One region of the Brevibacterium sp. BRM-1 genome, then DNA from elsewhere that is predicted to be linked to it. Evidence: predicted binding sites of a transcription regulator. Region 1 holds the regulator's gene; the other holds the start of a gene.
The links. The regulator LexA, encoded in region 1, represses DNA repair genes until DNA is damaged. The targets are predictions, from matches to a motif close to TCGAACANNTGTTCGA.
Positions count from the first base shown of each region.

Region 2: a site for LexA is predicted at 2,698-2,713, ahead of BRM1_RS08360 (HNH endonuclease signature motif containing protein). Genes of this name have one in related genera too.

Region 1 is NZ_CP113788.1:1,131,997-1,139,697, forward strand. It holds gene hisH (imidazole glycerol phosphate synthase subunit HisH) at 1-369, opposite strand, end outside; gene BRM1_RS04960 (hypothetical protein) at 366-962, opposite strand; gene hisB (imidazoleglycerol-phosphate dehydratase HisB) at 959-1,603, opposite strand; gene BRM1_RS04970 (histidinol-phosphate transaminase) at 1,600-2,742, opposite strand; gene BRM1_RS04975 (LysM peptidoglycan-binding domain-containing protein) at 2,752-3,156, opposite strand; gene lexA (transcriptional repressor LexA) at 3,393-4,151, shown strand; gene BRM1_RS04985 (ATP-dependent DNA helicase) at 4,169-6,136, opposite strand; gene hflX (GTPase HflX) at 6,133-7,671, opposite strand.
Region 2 is NZ_CP113788.1:1,917,573-1,925,273, forward strand. It holds gene BRM1_RS08350 (cation diffusion facilitator family transporter) at 1-224, shown strand, start outside; gene BRM1_RS08355 (RecQ family ATP-dependent DNA helicase) at 332-2,566, opposite strand; gene BRM1_RS08360 (HNH endonuclease signature motif containing protein) at 2,836-4,404, shown strand; gene BRM1_RS08365 (P1 family peptidase) at 4,494-5,906, shown strand; gene BRM1_RS08370 (phosphatase PAP2 family protein) at 5,922-6,530, opposite strand; gene BRM1_RS08375 (MFS transporter) at 6,672-7,701, shown strand, end outside.

The DNA of each region.
Region 1 (7,701 bases):
CCAGCCCATGTGGGGCACGATCGGCGCGCGCAGCCGGGTGACCTCACCGGGCCACAGGCCCACGCCGGCGTCGGTCAGCCCGTGCTCGGTGCCGGAGGAGAAGAGCACCTGGAGGCCGACGCAGATCCCCAGGAGCGGCCGCTGCTGGGCGTGGCGCCGGCGGATGAGCTCCACCGCGCCCACCCCGCGCAGGCCGTCCATGACCGCGGAGAAGGCGCCCACCCCGGGGACGACGAGGCCCTGCGCGGCCTCGGCACGCACCGGGTCTGCCGTCAGCTCGACGCTCGCCCCGGCGGCTTCGAGGGCGCGCACCGCGGAGCGCACATTGCCCGAGCCGTAGTCGAGCACCACGATCTCGGGGGCGCTCATGCCCGGCCCGCCAGCAGCCGGCTCACGCGGAACAGCGAGAAGCCCAGCACGAGCGCGCCCAGGCCGACCGCGAACCACGCGGGGCCGGTCCCGGCCAGCGCGACGAGGGCGCCGGCGACGACCGCGATGACGGCGAGCAGCGCGACGACCATCCACAGCAGGGCGGTGCGGGCGAGGGCGGCGCGCGCGGGCGTCATCGCCGCGGCCGAGGCCTGCATGCGCGACATCGACGCGGTGTCGATGCGGCCCTCGACATCGGCCGGGTCGAGCGCTTCGAGCAGCAGCGACTCGACCTCGCCCGGCAGGTTGGTCAGCGCGAGCCCGGCGGGCACATCGGCCTCCCTGGCACCGTTGCGGTAGTGGCCGGCGTCGATCTGCTCGTCGCTGCGCACGAGGAGGAGCACCTCGTGGTCGCGGGCGAGCTCGGAGATCTTCGCGGCCGCAGCGTTGCCGGCCTCCACGTCCGTGCCCGAGGCGACGATCGCGGTGAAGTCCCCCACCGGCACGACGTCGCCGCCGATGCCGGAGAGCACGCAGGCGGCGGCGAGCTGATCTGCCCGGCCGAAGGGCGTGACGACGACGGTTCGGCTCACAGCGACCCCTTCGTGCTCGGCACGCCGACCACGCGCGGGTCCGGCTCGATCGCGGTGCGCAGCGCACGGGCGAACGCCTTGAACTGCGTTTCGGCGATGTGGTGGGGGTCCCGCCCGGTCACGAGCTCCAGGTGGACGGTCAGCCCGGCGGCGAACGCCAGCGACTCGAGCGCGTGGCCGGTCAGCGACCCGGTGAAGTGCCCGCCGATGAGGTGGGTGAGCTGGCCGGCGGACTCCCCCGAGTGGACGAAGTAGGGCCGGCCGCTGACATCGACGACGCAGCGGGCGAGCGCCTCGTCGAGCGGGACCGCGGCATCGCCGTAGCGGCGGATGCCCGCCTTGTCCCCGAGGGCCTCGCGCAGCGCCTGCCCGATGACGATCGCCGTGTCCTCGACCGTGTGGTGGGCGTCGATGTGCGTGTCGCCGCGCGCGCTCACGTCCAGGTCGATGAGCGAGTGCTTCGCCAGCGCCGTGAGCATGTGGTCGAAGAACGGCACCTGCGTGGCGATCGCCGCCGCGCCCGTCCCATCGAGGTCGAGGCTGACGCTGACCTGGGACTCGGAGGTGGAGCGCGCGCGCTCGGCGCGCCGCGCCGGCGCGGTGCTCCCCGCGGGGCCGGGGGGCTGGGGGCTGTTCGTCATGCGCGCACCTCCGGGTGGGCTCTCACGATGGATTGCAGGGCGGCGGTGAAGGCGGCGGTCTCCGTCTCCGTGCCCGCGTTGACCCGCAGGCAGCCGGGGATGCCGATGTCGCGCAGCAGCACGCCGTGGTCGAGGAAGCGCTGCCAGAGCTCGGCCGGGTCCGCGGCACCGCGGAACAGCAGGAAGTTCGCATCGCTGGGCACGGGCTCGAAGCCGGCGGCGGCCAGTGCGGCGGCCATCGCATCGCGGCTGGCCACGAGGCGCTCGACGTTGTCCAGCAGCTCCGGGGCGTGGTCGAGCGCGGCGCAGGCGGCGGCCTGGGTGAGCGCGGAGAGGTGATAGGGCAGGCGCACCAGGCGCAGGGCGTCGATGAGGGCGGGAGCGGCGACGGCGTAGCCCACCCGGGCGCCGGCGAACGCGAAGGCCTTGCTCATCGTCCGCGAGACGACCAGGCGCGGATGCTGCGGCAGGAGGTGGAGGGCGGTCGCGAAGCCCGGCCGGGCGAATTCGGCGTAGGCCTCGTCGACGATGACGATACCGGGGCTCACGGCCAGGATCTCCCCGATGGCGCTCAGCGGGGTCGAACCCCCCGTCGGGTTGTTCGGCGTGCACACGAACACGACGTCGGGCTGTTCGGCCTCGATGGCGGCCAGGGCCGCGGGCAGGTCGATCTCGAAGTCCGCGGTGCGGGGCACCTCAAGCCATGCGGCACCGGTGGAGGCGGCGATGAGCGGGTGCATCGAATAGCTGGGGGTGAAGCCCATGACCGTGCGGCCGGCCCCTGCGAAGGCCTGGAGGATATGGGACAGGACCTCGTTCGAGCCGTTGGCCGCCCAGACCTGGCCGGGGTCGATGCGCGCGGGGCCGTCGGCCGCGCCGTCACTGGGCTGGCGCTCGAGCACCCCGGTCGCATAGGACGCCAGCTTTCCCCGCAGGGCCGTGAACTCCCGGTCCGGGTACCGGTTGAGCCCGGCCGCCTGGTCCGAGACAGCCCGCGCGATGTCGGCTGCGACGGTCGGCGGGACGGGGTAGGAGTTCTCGTTGACGTTGAGCGCCACCGGCACATCGAGCTGCGGGGCACCGTAGGGCGAGCGGCCGCGCAGGTCCGCGCGGATGGGCAGATCGGATAACTCGGGCACCCGGCGATTCTATCGCGCGGGCACCTCCAGCCGCTGGCCCGGGTGGACGACCGATCCCTCGATGCCGTTGAGGTCGCGGATCTCGACGATGACGTCGCGCGGGTCCTCCCCGCCGGCGTTCCGCACGGCGATCGACCACAGTGTCTGCCCCTCGCCGACGACGACGCTGTGCGTGTGGGCGCTGGAGCCGGAGGGCGCGGCGCCGGCGCCGGCGAATGCCGCCGGGCGCACCGCGAGGGCGAGTCCGAGGCCGAGTGCGGCAATGACTGCGAGCAGCGCGAGCCGGCGCACGGCGATCGCGGTACGGCGCGGGCCGCGCGCCGTGTGCACGAGGCTGGTGCCGCGCGCACCGCGCCCCGCGTCGGCCCGGCGGTGCAGGAACGGCGTTGCCGTGGGAAGTGCTGCAGTGCTCATGGCGTCCTCCTTGCCAGCTGCGCCGGGGCGATCCCGCGACGCTTATCGAACTGCTGTTTCGAACTCACGTTCTATTGAACCCGACATTCGAACAGATGTCTACTCTTCATCGAACATGTGTGTGAAAATGGATTCGAAAAGTCACCGTCTTCATGTTCTGCAGGAAGTCTCCCCGGAGGCACTGACATGGGCAGCGACGTCGGAGTCATCGCAGGTCAGAGAGGGAATGAGGAAATATGAGCCCCCAGCAGCGCCGCCCCCGCGGACGCCCCCGCAACGACAGCGTCGTCGAGGAGATCAACGAGTTCCGCGCCGACCGCGCGGATGTCGTGGAGATCCCGCAGGCCTCGGCGGCGGAGGGCGACCGCCGCCTCACCCCCCGCCAGCGGCTCGTCCTCGAGACGATCGAGCACGCGGTCTACACGAACGGCTACCCGCCGAGCATGCGGGAGATCGGCGAGGCCGCCGGGCTCGCCTCGCTGTCCTCGGTGGCCCACCAGCTCTCGCAGCTCGAGCGCCTCGGCTACCTGCGCCGGGATCCCAAGCGGCCGCGCGCCATCGAGGTCGTGAGCCCCGCCGAGCAGCTCGATGTGCTCGAATCCCAGGCCCACACGTCGGCGAACACCGCGATCGTGCCCGTCATCGGCCGCATCGCCGCGGGCGGGCCCATCCTCGCCGAGCAGGCGGTCGACGACATGTTCGCCCTGCCGCGCCAGGTGGTGGGCTCCGGTGAGCTCTTCCTGCTCCAGGTCGTGGGCGATTCGATGCTCGAGGCGGCGATCTGCGATGGGGACTTCGTCGTGGTGCGCCGCCAGTCCACCGCGGACAACGGCGAGATCGTCGCAGCCCTCCTGGACGACGAGGCGACCGTCAAGACGCTCAAGCGCACCGGCGGCAAGCAGTGGCTGCTGCCGCAGAACAAGGACTACGAGCCCATCGACGGCGACCACGCCACGATCATGGGCATCGTCACCGCCGTCATCCGCAGGGTCTGAGGCGGCGGGCGCGGCGCTCAGCCGCGCAGCCGCCGCAGGGCCCCGCGCACCGCCGCCGGGCTCTCGGTGCGCCACATGGGCGGCAGCGAGGACAGGAGGAACTCGCCGTAGCGGGCCGTGCGCACGCGCGAATCCAGGATCGCGACGACCCCGCGGTCCTCCGAGCTGCGGATGAGCCTGCCCACCCCCTGTGCCAGCCGCAGCGCCGCGTGCGTGGCGCTCACGGCCATGAAGCCGTTGGCCCCGCGCTGCGCCGCGGCCTGCGTGCGCGCCTGCGAGAGCGGATCGTCGGGCCGCGGGAACGGGATCCGGTCGATGACGACGAGCCGGCACGTGCGCCCGGGGACGTCGACGCCCTGCCACAGGCTCATCGTGCCCATGAGGCACGCGTCCTCGTCCGCGGCGAAGCGGCGCACGAGCGAGGACAGCGTGTCCTCCCCCTGCGCGAGGACGGTGAGGTCCGTGCGCTCGCGCAGCGCCTGCGCCGCCTGCGCGGCGGCCGCCCGCGAGGAGAAGAGTCCCAGGGCCCCGCCGCCGGAGGCCTCGACCAGTTCGACGAGCTCCGCGAGCGCCTCCTCCCCCAGCCCGCTGCGGCCCGGCTTGGGCAGCTGGGAGGCCGCGTAGAGGATGCCCTGGGCGGCGTAGTCGAACGGCGATCCCACGTCGATCGCGTCGTAGCGGGGGGCCTCGGGGCCCACGAGGCCCAGCGAGGCGGCCACTGCCTCGAAGCGGCCGCCCAGCGCCAGGGTGGCCGAGGTCGCGATGACGGTGGCGTCTTCGAAGATCCCGCGACGCAGCGTGCCCGCCACGCTCAGCGGCGCCACGACGAGCGCGACCGTCTCCTGCTCGCGGTAGGCGCTGCGGGCCACCCACACGACGTCCCAGTCGCCGTGCTCGGCCATCCGCTCCGCGAGCTCGAAGACCTCCTGCAGGCGGGCGCGGGCCATCTGCCGGCCCGCCTCGGCCTCGGAGGCGCGCTCGGAACCGCCGCCGATGTCCGCGACGACCTGGCGCGCCGCGTCGCGCACGGCCACCACCGCGGCCTGCAGGGCCTCCGGCCACACCCGCACAAGGCACTCCTCGCACGCCTCGAGCGCGCGCTCGAACCCGGCCGCCGCGGTCTCGAGCAGGTTTAGTACGCCCTCCTGCACCTGCGTGTGGCGCCGCCCGGCCGCCACCGCGGCGGCGAGGACCGCCGCGGTGAGCGACCCGGTCAGCGCGCTCGTCACGCGATCGCGCAGCTCGTGGGCCTCGTCGATGACGACGGCGGCGTGCTCGGGTAGGACCTGCGAATCGCCGAAGGCGTCGATCGCCAGCAGCGCGTGGTTGGTCACCACGATGTCAGCCGCCCCCGCCCGGCCGCGAGCGAGCTCGGCGAAGCACTCGTCGTAGAGCGGGCACTTCGCGCCCAGGCAGTCGAACGCATTCACCGACACCTGGGCCCACGCCCGGTCGGAGACCCCGGGCATGAGGTCGTCGCGGTCGCCGGTCTCCGTCGACTTCGCCCAGCTGCGCACCCGGGCGATCTCCGCCTCGAGGGCGGTGGGGTTGCCGCCTCCGCGGCCGGCGGCGCCGTCCGCGCCCAGGTCGAAGAGCATCCCGGCGCCGTCGTCGGGGTAGCCGCCCTCGAGCTTGTGCTTGCACGCGTAGTTCCGCCGGCCCTTGAGCACCGCCGCGGTGGGCCTGCGGCCCAGCTCGCCGGCGATCGACTTCGTCAGGCGCGGCAGGTCGCGGTCGATGATCTGGGCCTGCAGCGCCAGGGTGGCGGTGGAGACGACGACGCGCTCCCCCGTGCGCAGCGCGTACTCCACACTGGGCACGAGGTAGGCCAGCGACTTGCCGGTGCCGGTGCCGGCCTGCACGAGCAGGTGCACGCCGCTGTCCAGCGCGGAGCCCACGGCCTGGGCCATCGTGTCCTGGCCCTCGCGGCGCGTGCCGCCCAGGCCGGCGACGGCATGGTCGAGGAGGTCCCCGACCTTCGTCACTGCCCGCCGCCGAGGCGCTGCGCGGGCCCCGGTGCCGGCTCGCGCTCGGTGCGCAGGGCCTCCAGCTCGGCGAGGAGATCGGCGTTGACCCGCGCGCGGATGAGCGTGCCCTCGGGCGTGTACTCCTCGCCCAGCACGGTGCCCTCGTCGTGGATGCGGGAGACGAGCGAGCCGCGGTCGAAGGGCACGAGCGCGCTGAGCTCATGCGCCGGCTGCGGCAGCAGCTCCTCGATGCGAGCGCGCAGCGCGCCCACTCCCTCACCGGTGAACGCGGAGACGGCCAGCGAGCCCGGGTGGTTGAGCAGCAGGCCCGCCAGCACCTCGGGCACGGCGATATCGGCCTTGTTGAACACGATGAGCTCGGGGATGTCCGAGGTGTCGATGTCGGCGAGGACATCGTGGACCGCCCGGATCTGGCTCTCCGGATCCGGGTGGGAGGCATCGACGATGTGGACGAGGAGGTCCGCCTCCCCCGCCTCCTCGAGCGTCGAGCGGAAGGCCTCGACCAGCTGGTGGGGCAGGCTGCGCACGAAGCCCACGGTGTCGGTGTACGTGTATGTCCGCCCGTCGGCCGCCTCGGCCTGGCGCACGGTGGGGTCGAGGGTGGCGAAGAGCGCGTTCTGCACCATCGCCCCGGCGTCGGTCAGGCGGTTGAGCAGGGAGGACTTCCCGGCGTTCGTGTAGCCGACGATCGCGGCGCCGGGCACCCGGTTGCGGTCGCGGTTTGCGCGCTTGGCCGCGCGGGCCGGCCCCATCTCCTTGATCTGGCGGCGCAGCTTGGCCATCCGCGTGCGGATCCGGCGCCGGTCGAGCTCGATCTTCGTCTCGCCCGGGCCGCGCGAGCCGATGCCCGCGCCGCCCGCCACTCGGCCGCCGGCCTGGCGCGACATGGAGTCGCCCCAGCCGCGCAGGCGCGGGAGGAGGTATTCGAGCTGCGCGAGCTCCACCTGCGCCTTGCCCTCGCGCGACTTCGCGTGCTGGGCGAAGATGTCGAGGATGAGCGCGACGCGGTCGACGACCTTGACCTTCACGACGTCCTCGAGCGCGCGGCGCTGGCTGGCGGCCAGCTCCGAGTCGACGATGACGGTGTCCGCGCCGACGGCGGCGACGATGTCCTTGAGCTCGTGGGCCTTGCCGCTGCCCAGGTAGGTGGCGGGGTCGGGGTTGTCGCGGCGCTGGAGGACGCCGTCGAGCACCGTCGAGCCCGCGGTCTCGGCGAGGGCGGCGAGCTCGCGCAGCGAGTTCTCCGCCTCTGCGGCGGTCCCCGAGGTCCAGATGCCCGCGAGCACCACCTTCTCGAGGCGGATCTCGCGGTACTCCACCTCGGTGATGTCCTCGAGCTCGGTGGACAGGCCGCCCACTCGGCGCAGCGCCGCGCGGTCGAGGACATCGGCCTGGTCGGAGTCGTCGGCGGCGAGGCGCTCGTCGGTGAGCGCGGTGCCGCGGTGGGAGAGCACGCGGTCGATCATGGCGCGCCGCTGCTCTTCCGGGGTGGTGTCGTTGGGGGAATCCTGCGTGGATCCGCTCACAAGCATCGCTTCTTCCTGTTGTCGTGTCCGTGTCGA
Region 2 (7,701 bases), 790 kb from region 1:
AGTGGGTGGGCGCCAACCAGATCCTCGTGCTCGCGTCGGTCGACGTCGCCGGTGACGCCCGCGAGTCCGAGCTGCGCCGGCTCATGCAGGACGTGGAGGACCGGCTGGAGCGCCAGCAGGTCGTGGCGCGCGCCCTCCTCACACTCACGCGACCGGGGGACACCACGCAGCTCGGCCTCGAGCCGCTGCCCGACTGGTACGAAGACCCCGCCGCGCAGGACTGAGCCGGCTGGCCTACGGGCAAGACCGGCCCGGCTGGCCTGCGGGCAAGACCGGTCCGGCTGGCCTGCGGGCAGCGCCGAGCGGGGTGGGCCGTTCCCGGCCCTGCTGCTCAGGCGCGCAGCGCCAGGGCGAAGGGCAGCACCTCCTTGGCTCCGGCAAGGCGCAGCTCGCGCCCGGCGATGGTCATGGTCCACCGCGAGACCACCTCGGTGTCGACGAGCAGCACGACCTGCCCCGCGACCGCCTGGGCGACCGACTCCGGGACGAAGAACGCGTCGTGGAGCCCGCGCAGCCGATACGCGCTGTTCGAATCCGGCGTTCCCGGGTCGTGGAGGAGCTGGAGGTCACCGGCATCGATGAGCTTTCCCGCGGCAGCGAGCTCGGCGGCCAGGGAGCGCACCGTGTGCGGGCGCACGGCACTCGGAACCCCCACCACCGCGGTGGGGCGCTCGGCCCACTCCCATTCGGAGAGCACGCGCAGGCACCAGGAGCCGATGTTCGCCGGCACCGGGGCGTCCTCGGCACCGGCGGCGAGGAACCCGCGCAGCGCCTGGCCGGGGCCCAGGTCCGTCAGGCGCGCGATCACCCGGCCCGGTCCCACCCGCTCGGCCTCGGGGATCTTCCCCTTGAGCTGGACACCGATCTTGGGCAGGCCCGTGGGCCACGCCGCGCGCGGATCGAGTTCGAGACCCACCCCGGAGAGCACCGATTCGGCGCGCGAGCGGCCCTCCTCGGAGACCTCGGACGACCACCAGGGGCCCGCGCACACGTCGCAGCGCCCGCAGTCGGCAGCCGCGGGGTCATCGAGCTGCTCGGCGAGGAAGCGCATGCGGCACATCCGACCCGCCTCGTAGTCGAGCATGGCCTGCGCCTCGCGGCGGCGCGCCTGCGCCACCGCCGCGTACCGCTCCTCGTCGTAGGTCCACCCGGCGCCCGTCGACACGAAGCCGCCGGCCACGCGATCGACCGCCCCGTCCACCTGCAGCGTTTTGAGCAGCAGCTCGAGGCGCGAGCGCTTGGCGCCCACGAGCGGTTCGAGCGCGGGAACCGAGAGCGCCGGGCTGCCCCCGCCCGAATCGGAATCCGCGCGCGCCGCGTCGAGGGCCGCGAGAACGGCCCGAGCCGCCTCCGGGTCCGGCATCGAAGCCGTGGCGAAGTACTCCCAGATATCCGGATCCTCCGGGCCGGGCAGCAGCAGCACGTCCGCCGAATCGGTGGCGCGTCCAGCGCGACCCACCTGCTGGTAGTACGCCACGGCCGACGACGGCGCGCCCAGGTGGATGACGAAGCCCAGATCCGGCTTGTCGAACCCCATGCCGAGCGCGGAGGTGGCGACGAGCGCCTTGAGGTCATTGCCCTTGAGCCGCGCCTCGAGTGCCTCGCGCTCCTCCGTGTCCGTGCCCCCCGTGTAGGGCGCGACCTCCCAGCCGGCCTGGCGCAGCGCGCGCGCCACGTCCTGGGCGGCGGAGACCGTGAGCGTGTAGATGATCCCCGAGCCCGCGAAGTCGCCCAGGTGCTCGGCCAGCCAGGCGATCCGCCGGCCCGGCGGCGCGGTATCGGCCACGCCGAGCCGCAGCGAGTCGCGGGCAAGCGGGCCGCGGATGACGAGGGTGTCGGCTCCCAGCTGCGCGGCCACATCGTCGACGACGCGCTCGTTGGCCGTGGCAGTGGTCGCGAGCACCGGGAGATCCGCCGGGAGCTCCGCCAGCAGCGCCCCGATCCTCCTGTAGTCGGGGCGGAAGTCGTGTCCCCAGTCGGAGATGCAGTGGGCCTCGTCCACCACGATCATGCCGACGCCCCCGAGCAGCCGGCCCAGGACGCGCTCCCGGAACTTGGGGTTCGTCAGCCGCTCCGGCGAGATGAGCAGGACGTCGACCTCGTTCCGGTCGAGCGCGGCGAGCACATCGTCCCATTCCGTGGCGTTCGACGAGTTGATCGTCACCGCCCTCACCCCCGCCCGGGCGGCTGCCGCAACCTGGTCCCGCATGAGCGCGAGGAGCGGCGAGATGATGAGGGTGGGCCCGCCTGCCCCGGCACGCTGCCCGAAGCCCTGCCGGATCAGCCGCGAGGCGACGAAGTAGACGGCGGACTTCCCCCAGCCCGTGCGCTGGACCACGAGCGCCCGGCGGCGGCCGGACACGAGGGCCTCGATCGCCTCAAACTGCCCATCGCGGAACTGCGCATCCGCGCGCCCCGTCAGCTGTGCGAGCACCTGACCGGCAGCTTCCCGCAGCCCACCGGCCCCACCGCTGGCCGGGGCGGCGTCCGGCACATGCTCACCCACTTCGACCGCATCCGGCCCGTCTTCGGCAGGGCCCGCTCCATCATTGCCGGCGTCGCTCATGCCCCCGACTGTAGCGATGCCCGCTGACACGGCCCCGGCCGCACCCGGACCGCTCGTCTCACACTCGTCCACAGCTGCCCCCCTTTCTCCACCAGAGAGCGTCGCAGAATTCCTGCAACAGCCTCTTCCATTCGAATATATATCGGACTACAATCGAACACAAGCATCGTACGAGTGGTTTGATTGCCGCTCGCAGGGCGCTCCAGGGACACCTCCCACGGCGTCACCGGAGCGGCCAGACAACCGCAGCGTCGCGAAGGGAGCACCCGGTGACCGCCCAGCACGCACCCCAGACACCCCCGGCGCTCACAGCCGCGGAGGCAGTCCTCGACGCGGCCCACCTCGCGCGAGCGCAGGCCGTGTGCGCCCAGCTGACCCGCGCCTATCTCCTCGAGCGCACACCCCTGGGCACCGGACGGGGCACGGATGCGCGCGCCTCGTCCGACCAGCTGCCCGCGGAGTTCGCAGACCTCCTCGCGGCACTGCCGGAGGCGGCGTGGGCGGCGCTGGCCGCGGGGGCGGACATCAGCCTGCACCGGGCGCACACGCTCGGCACTCGCTCATTTGCCGTGTTGACGGTGCTGCCGGACCTGTTGGCGCTGGCTGCCGCGGCGCAGCTGCGCTACGGCCGTCTCGAATACGCCGCCGGCAAGGGCATGCAGTTGGGGGAACCGCTGCGCAGCCGCTTCGACGGGCTCGTCTGCGCGGTCCCCGCGGCCTGGGAGTGGAAGCGCTGGAAGAAGGCGGTCGACGACATCTTCGCCACCCTCCTGCCCACCCCGGACCGGGAGAGCGAGGCGCACCGCGGGCGCCGGGTGGCCTATTGGAACAACGGTGACGGCACGGCGTGCATGCAGTTCACCGGCCCCACGGTGGTCGTAGCCGCGGCATACCGCCGCTACACGGCCTGGGGTCGGGCGATTCTCGCCTCGCAGACCGGAGTCCTGGCCGAGCACACACCCGAGCTGGGAGCAGCCGACCGGATCGCCGCCGAGGCGACACTCGACCAGCTGCGCTTCGACCTCGGCATCCTCTCCGTGCCGCGGCTGACCCTTCCGGTGCAGCGGGCCGATGGGACCACCGCCGCCATTGCCGTCACCATGCCCACGAGCGAGGCCTGGCTGCGCGGCCAGGCGGCCGTCCAGGTGACGCTGCCCCTCCTCACGCTCGTCGGCGCCTCGGATCTCCCGGGCCACCTCGATGACCTCACACCGGTCTCCGCCGAGGATGCCCGGCGGATCGCGGTGCACGCCCCGTCGATGCGCCGCATCCTCACCGATCCGGTCACGGGGACGGCCGTCGAGGCGATGGCCAGAAGCTATCCCGTCCCCGCGGCCCTCAGAGCAGCGATCCGAGCGCGCTGGGTCTGGTGCACCGTGCCCGGATGCTCGCGCAGGGCGGAGAGCTCGGATATCGACCACATCTCCCCATTCCAACGAGCGCACCCCGAGCGGGGCGGCCTCACGCAGCTGTGGAACCTCCATCCGCTCTGCCGTCGCCACCACAACCTCAAGACCAGCGGAGTCTTCACCGTCGCCCGAGATGACCAGGCGGGCCTCGCGACAGCACCCGCCGGCGAGGCCGTCGCGACCCTGGGCATACCGGGGGTGGGCGGCGGCGTCCGATGGACGTTCCCCGCGGCGGTCGCCGGGCCAGTGGCACCACCGGGCTCGCACATCGAGGTGGAGCACGCGTGCCAGATTGCGCGGCTCGCGCCTCCCCCACTCGCAGCACCCCCGGCGGATCCCTCAGACCCCGCGGGCGGTGCAGACCTCCCCAGCTCGGCAGATCCCGCAACCGGTGCAGACCCCGTGACCGACGATCCACCGCCCTTCTGAATCGGTTGCGCACATGTCCAACCCGGCTGCACACGTCCAACCCGGCTGCGGGAATGCCCGAACTGCTGGGCGCATGCCACGATGGGGCCATGCAGGCACACGAGGCGGGAATCGCGATCGGAACGCGCACCGCCGGTACCCACAACGCCATCACCGACGTCGCGGGAGTGCGCGTGGGGCACTGGACGCGCATGGAGGGAGAGGGGCCGCTCGACCGAGGAGCCGGACCAGTGCGGACGGGCGTCACGGTGATCGATCCCAGCCCCCACGACGTGTGGACGGCCCCGCTGTGCGCGGGCTTCCACCGGCTCAACGGCAAGGGGGACATGACGGGCATCCAGTGGCTCATCGAATCGGGCACGCTCAGCTCGCCCATCGCACTGAGCAACACGAATGCCCTGGGCACGCTGCGCACCGGCCTCATCCGCCACCGAGCCGACCAGGCCGCGCGCAGCGACGGCAACCCCACGTTCTCCGGCCAGCCGGTCTGTGGGGAGACCAACGACGCGTTCCTCAACGACATCGCCGGCTTCCACGTCACCGAGGAAGCGGTCGCACAGGCCCTCGAGGCCGCAGCGGGCGGCCCCGTGGAGCAGGGCAGCGTCGGTGGGGGCACCGGCATGATCTGCCACGACCTCAAGGGCGGCATCGGCACCGCCTCGCGCCTCGTGCCGGCCCCCGCCCCTAACACGGCCGCTGACACGGGTACTGAGGCTGCCACGCGCACTGACACCGACATGGGCACCGCCGCGAATATGGGCACAGCCACGGGCACTGGCCAGGCGGGTGACTACACAGTGGGCGTGCTGGTCCAGGCGAACCACGGCACGCGCAGCCGGCTGACGGTCAACGGCGCACCGGTGGGCGCGCTGCTGTCCGCACCGCTGCCGCAGCCCGGTCCCACGGATTGGCGCAGCGCAGCCGGACGAAACCGCGCAGCCGGCAGCGCAGCCGGTGGAAGCAGCGCAGCCGCCAGCGGGCCAGGCAACACCGCCTGCGGCACACACGGTCGCGAGCCCGGCAGCGGGTCAGTCAGCGAGTCCGGCAGCGCCTCGGCCTCGCCTTCCCCGCTGGCCCCGGGCGAGGGGTCGATCATCGTCATCGTCGCCACGGATGCGCCGCTGCTGCCGCATCAGCTCAGCCGGATCGCGCAGCGGGCCGGGATGGGCATCGCCCGCACGGGCGGAGCCGGGGAGTACTCGAGCGGCGACATGATCGTTGCGTTCTCCACGACGGCCGGGCTCGCGGAGTCGACGCGGTATCCGGCGCAGGCACCGGACTTCGACCGGCTGCGCACGCTCACCGATCGCAGCATCAACGAGCTCTACTGGGCCACGATCGAAGCCACCGAGGAGGCCATCGTCAACGCCATGCTCTCGGCCCCCACGATGGTCGGCCGCGACGGCAACACGGTCACGGGTCTCGACGCGGCCGAACTGAAGGCGCTGCTCGACAGATTCGGCCTCGCATCGCCCCCGGCCGCCGGATCATCCCGGGCGTGAACCGCCTGCGGGCGGTCAGCCCTCGGATGCCCCACCCCCGTGTGACCTGGCCTCGGGCGGCCCTCCCTCATGTGACCTGCCCTCGTGCGGCCCGCTCTCGGACGACCTGCGCGTGGCCGCACCACCCGCTGCCACAAGACCCGGAGCGCGCCCGGGATCGATGAGGGCGGAGAGGACGAGCGCCGTGCCGGCCCCCACGCAGAACCCGGCGGCGGTGTCGGTGAACCAGTGGACGCCCAGGTACAGGCGGGTGGCCGCCACGAGGACGGACAGCCCCAGGGCGGCCGCCCACACGAGGGCCATCGACACGGGGCGTCGGAGCATCCCGCACACCACCACCGCCGCCGCGCACGCGAGCGCGGCGGTCCCGGTCGCGTGGCCCGAGGGGAAGCTGTAGTCCGCCTCGAACACGAGCCGGTCGATGGCGGGCGGGCGCTGGCGCTCGAAGACGAACTTCAGCAGGTAGGTGATCCCCGCCGCCAGGGCGACGGACCCGAAGACGTAGACCGGCACCCGCCAGCTGCGGCGCGCCCACCACAGGACCAGCCCGGTGGCGAGCGCGAGCAGGATGGTGCCCGCGGGAGAGAACGCCTCGGTGACGGCCACCGCCCATGCCGTGATCACGGGGCGGGGGCGGAATGGCTCATCGCCCCATTCAACCCTGTCCGGATGGGAGACCGCCCAGCACCGGGGCGCGCGGTGCCCGTGTGACACCGCATGACCTTCCGGCGCGCCGCCCACCCACCACCGGAGCAGAATGCGCTGGTGAACGCACAGCACCGAGCCACGGGCTCCTCCCCCTCCGCGTCCCCCTCCCCCACCTCACAGCACGGCCAGCCAGAACAGCACGGCCAGCCAGCGCCGCTCATCATCCGCACCGCCGGTGACGTCAACCGCGTCCTGGGCCTCTACGGCTCCCAGGGCACGAAGACGAAGGCGATCATCCTGCTGGCGCTGGGCGGGATCTTCATGGACGCCTACGACTTCTCCTCGATCGCATTCGGCATCACCGCCATCAAGGCGGAGTTCGGGCTCAACGGCTTCATGACGGGCTTCGTCAACGCCGCGATCATGATCGGCGCGGTGGCGGGGGCGGTGTTCGGCGGCTACCTCGTGGACCGCTTCGGCCGCTACAAGCTGTTCATGGCCGACATGGTCTTCTTCGTCGTCGCGGCCGTGGGCTGCGCGCTGGCCTGGGACGCGTGGTCGCTCATCGGCTTCCGCTTCATCATGGGCATCGGCGTGGGCCTCGACCTGCCCGTCGCGATGGCGTTCCTCGCCGAGTTCTCCAAGCTCGCCGGGCGCGGCAACCGCTCGCAGCGCGTGAACGCGTGGTCGCCGGCCTGGTACATCGCCACGGGCACCGGCTACCTCATCGTCCTCATCGTCTTCCTGCTCCTGCCCATGGAGCAGCACGCGATCCTGTGGCGCATCGTCGTGGGCTTCGGCGCGGTGCCGGCGCTCATCGTGCTCCTCGTGCGCCGCCGCTACATGGCGGAATCGCCGCAGTGGCTGGCCGACAACGGCGACGTCTCCTCCGCCGTGGACATCATGCGCAGCCACCACGCGCTCGACGTCGTCTACGAGGCGCCCGAGGCGCAGCAGGGCCGGGCGGGCCGCGCGCGCTGGGCGAACTTCGCGGAGCTCTTCAGCCCCCGCTACCGCAAGCGCACGATCCTGGCGCTGTGCGTCTCCGTGTTCTCCACCTTCGGCTACAACGCGGTGGCCTACGGAACCCCGCTCATCATCACGACGCTCTTCCATCAGGGCCCGCTCGTCACGATCATGGCCTCGC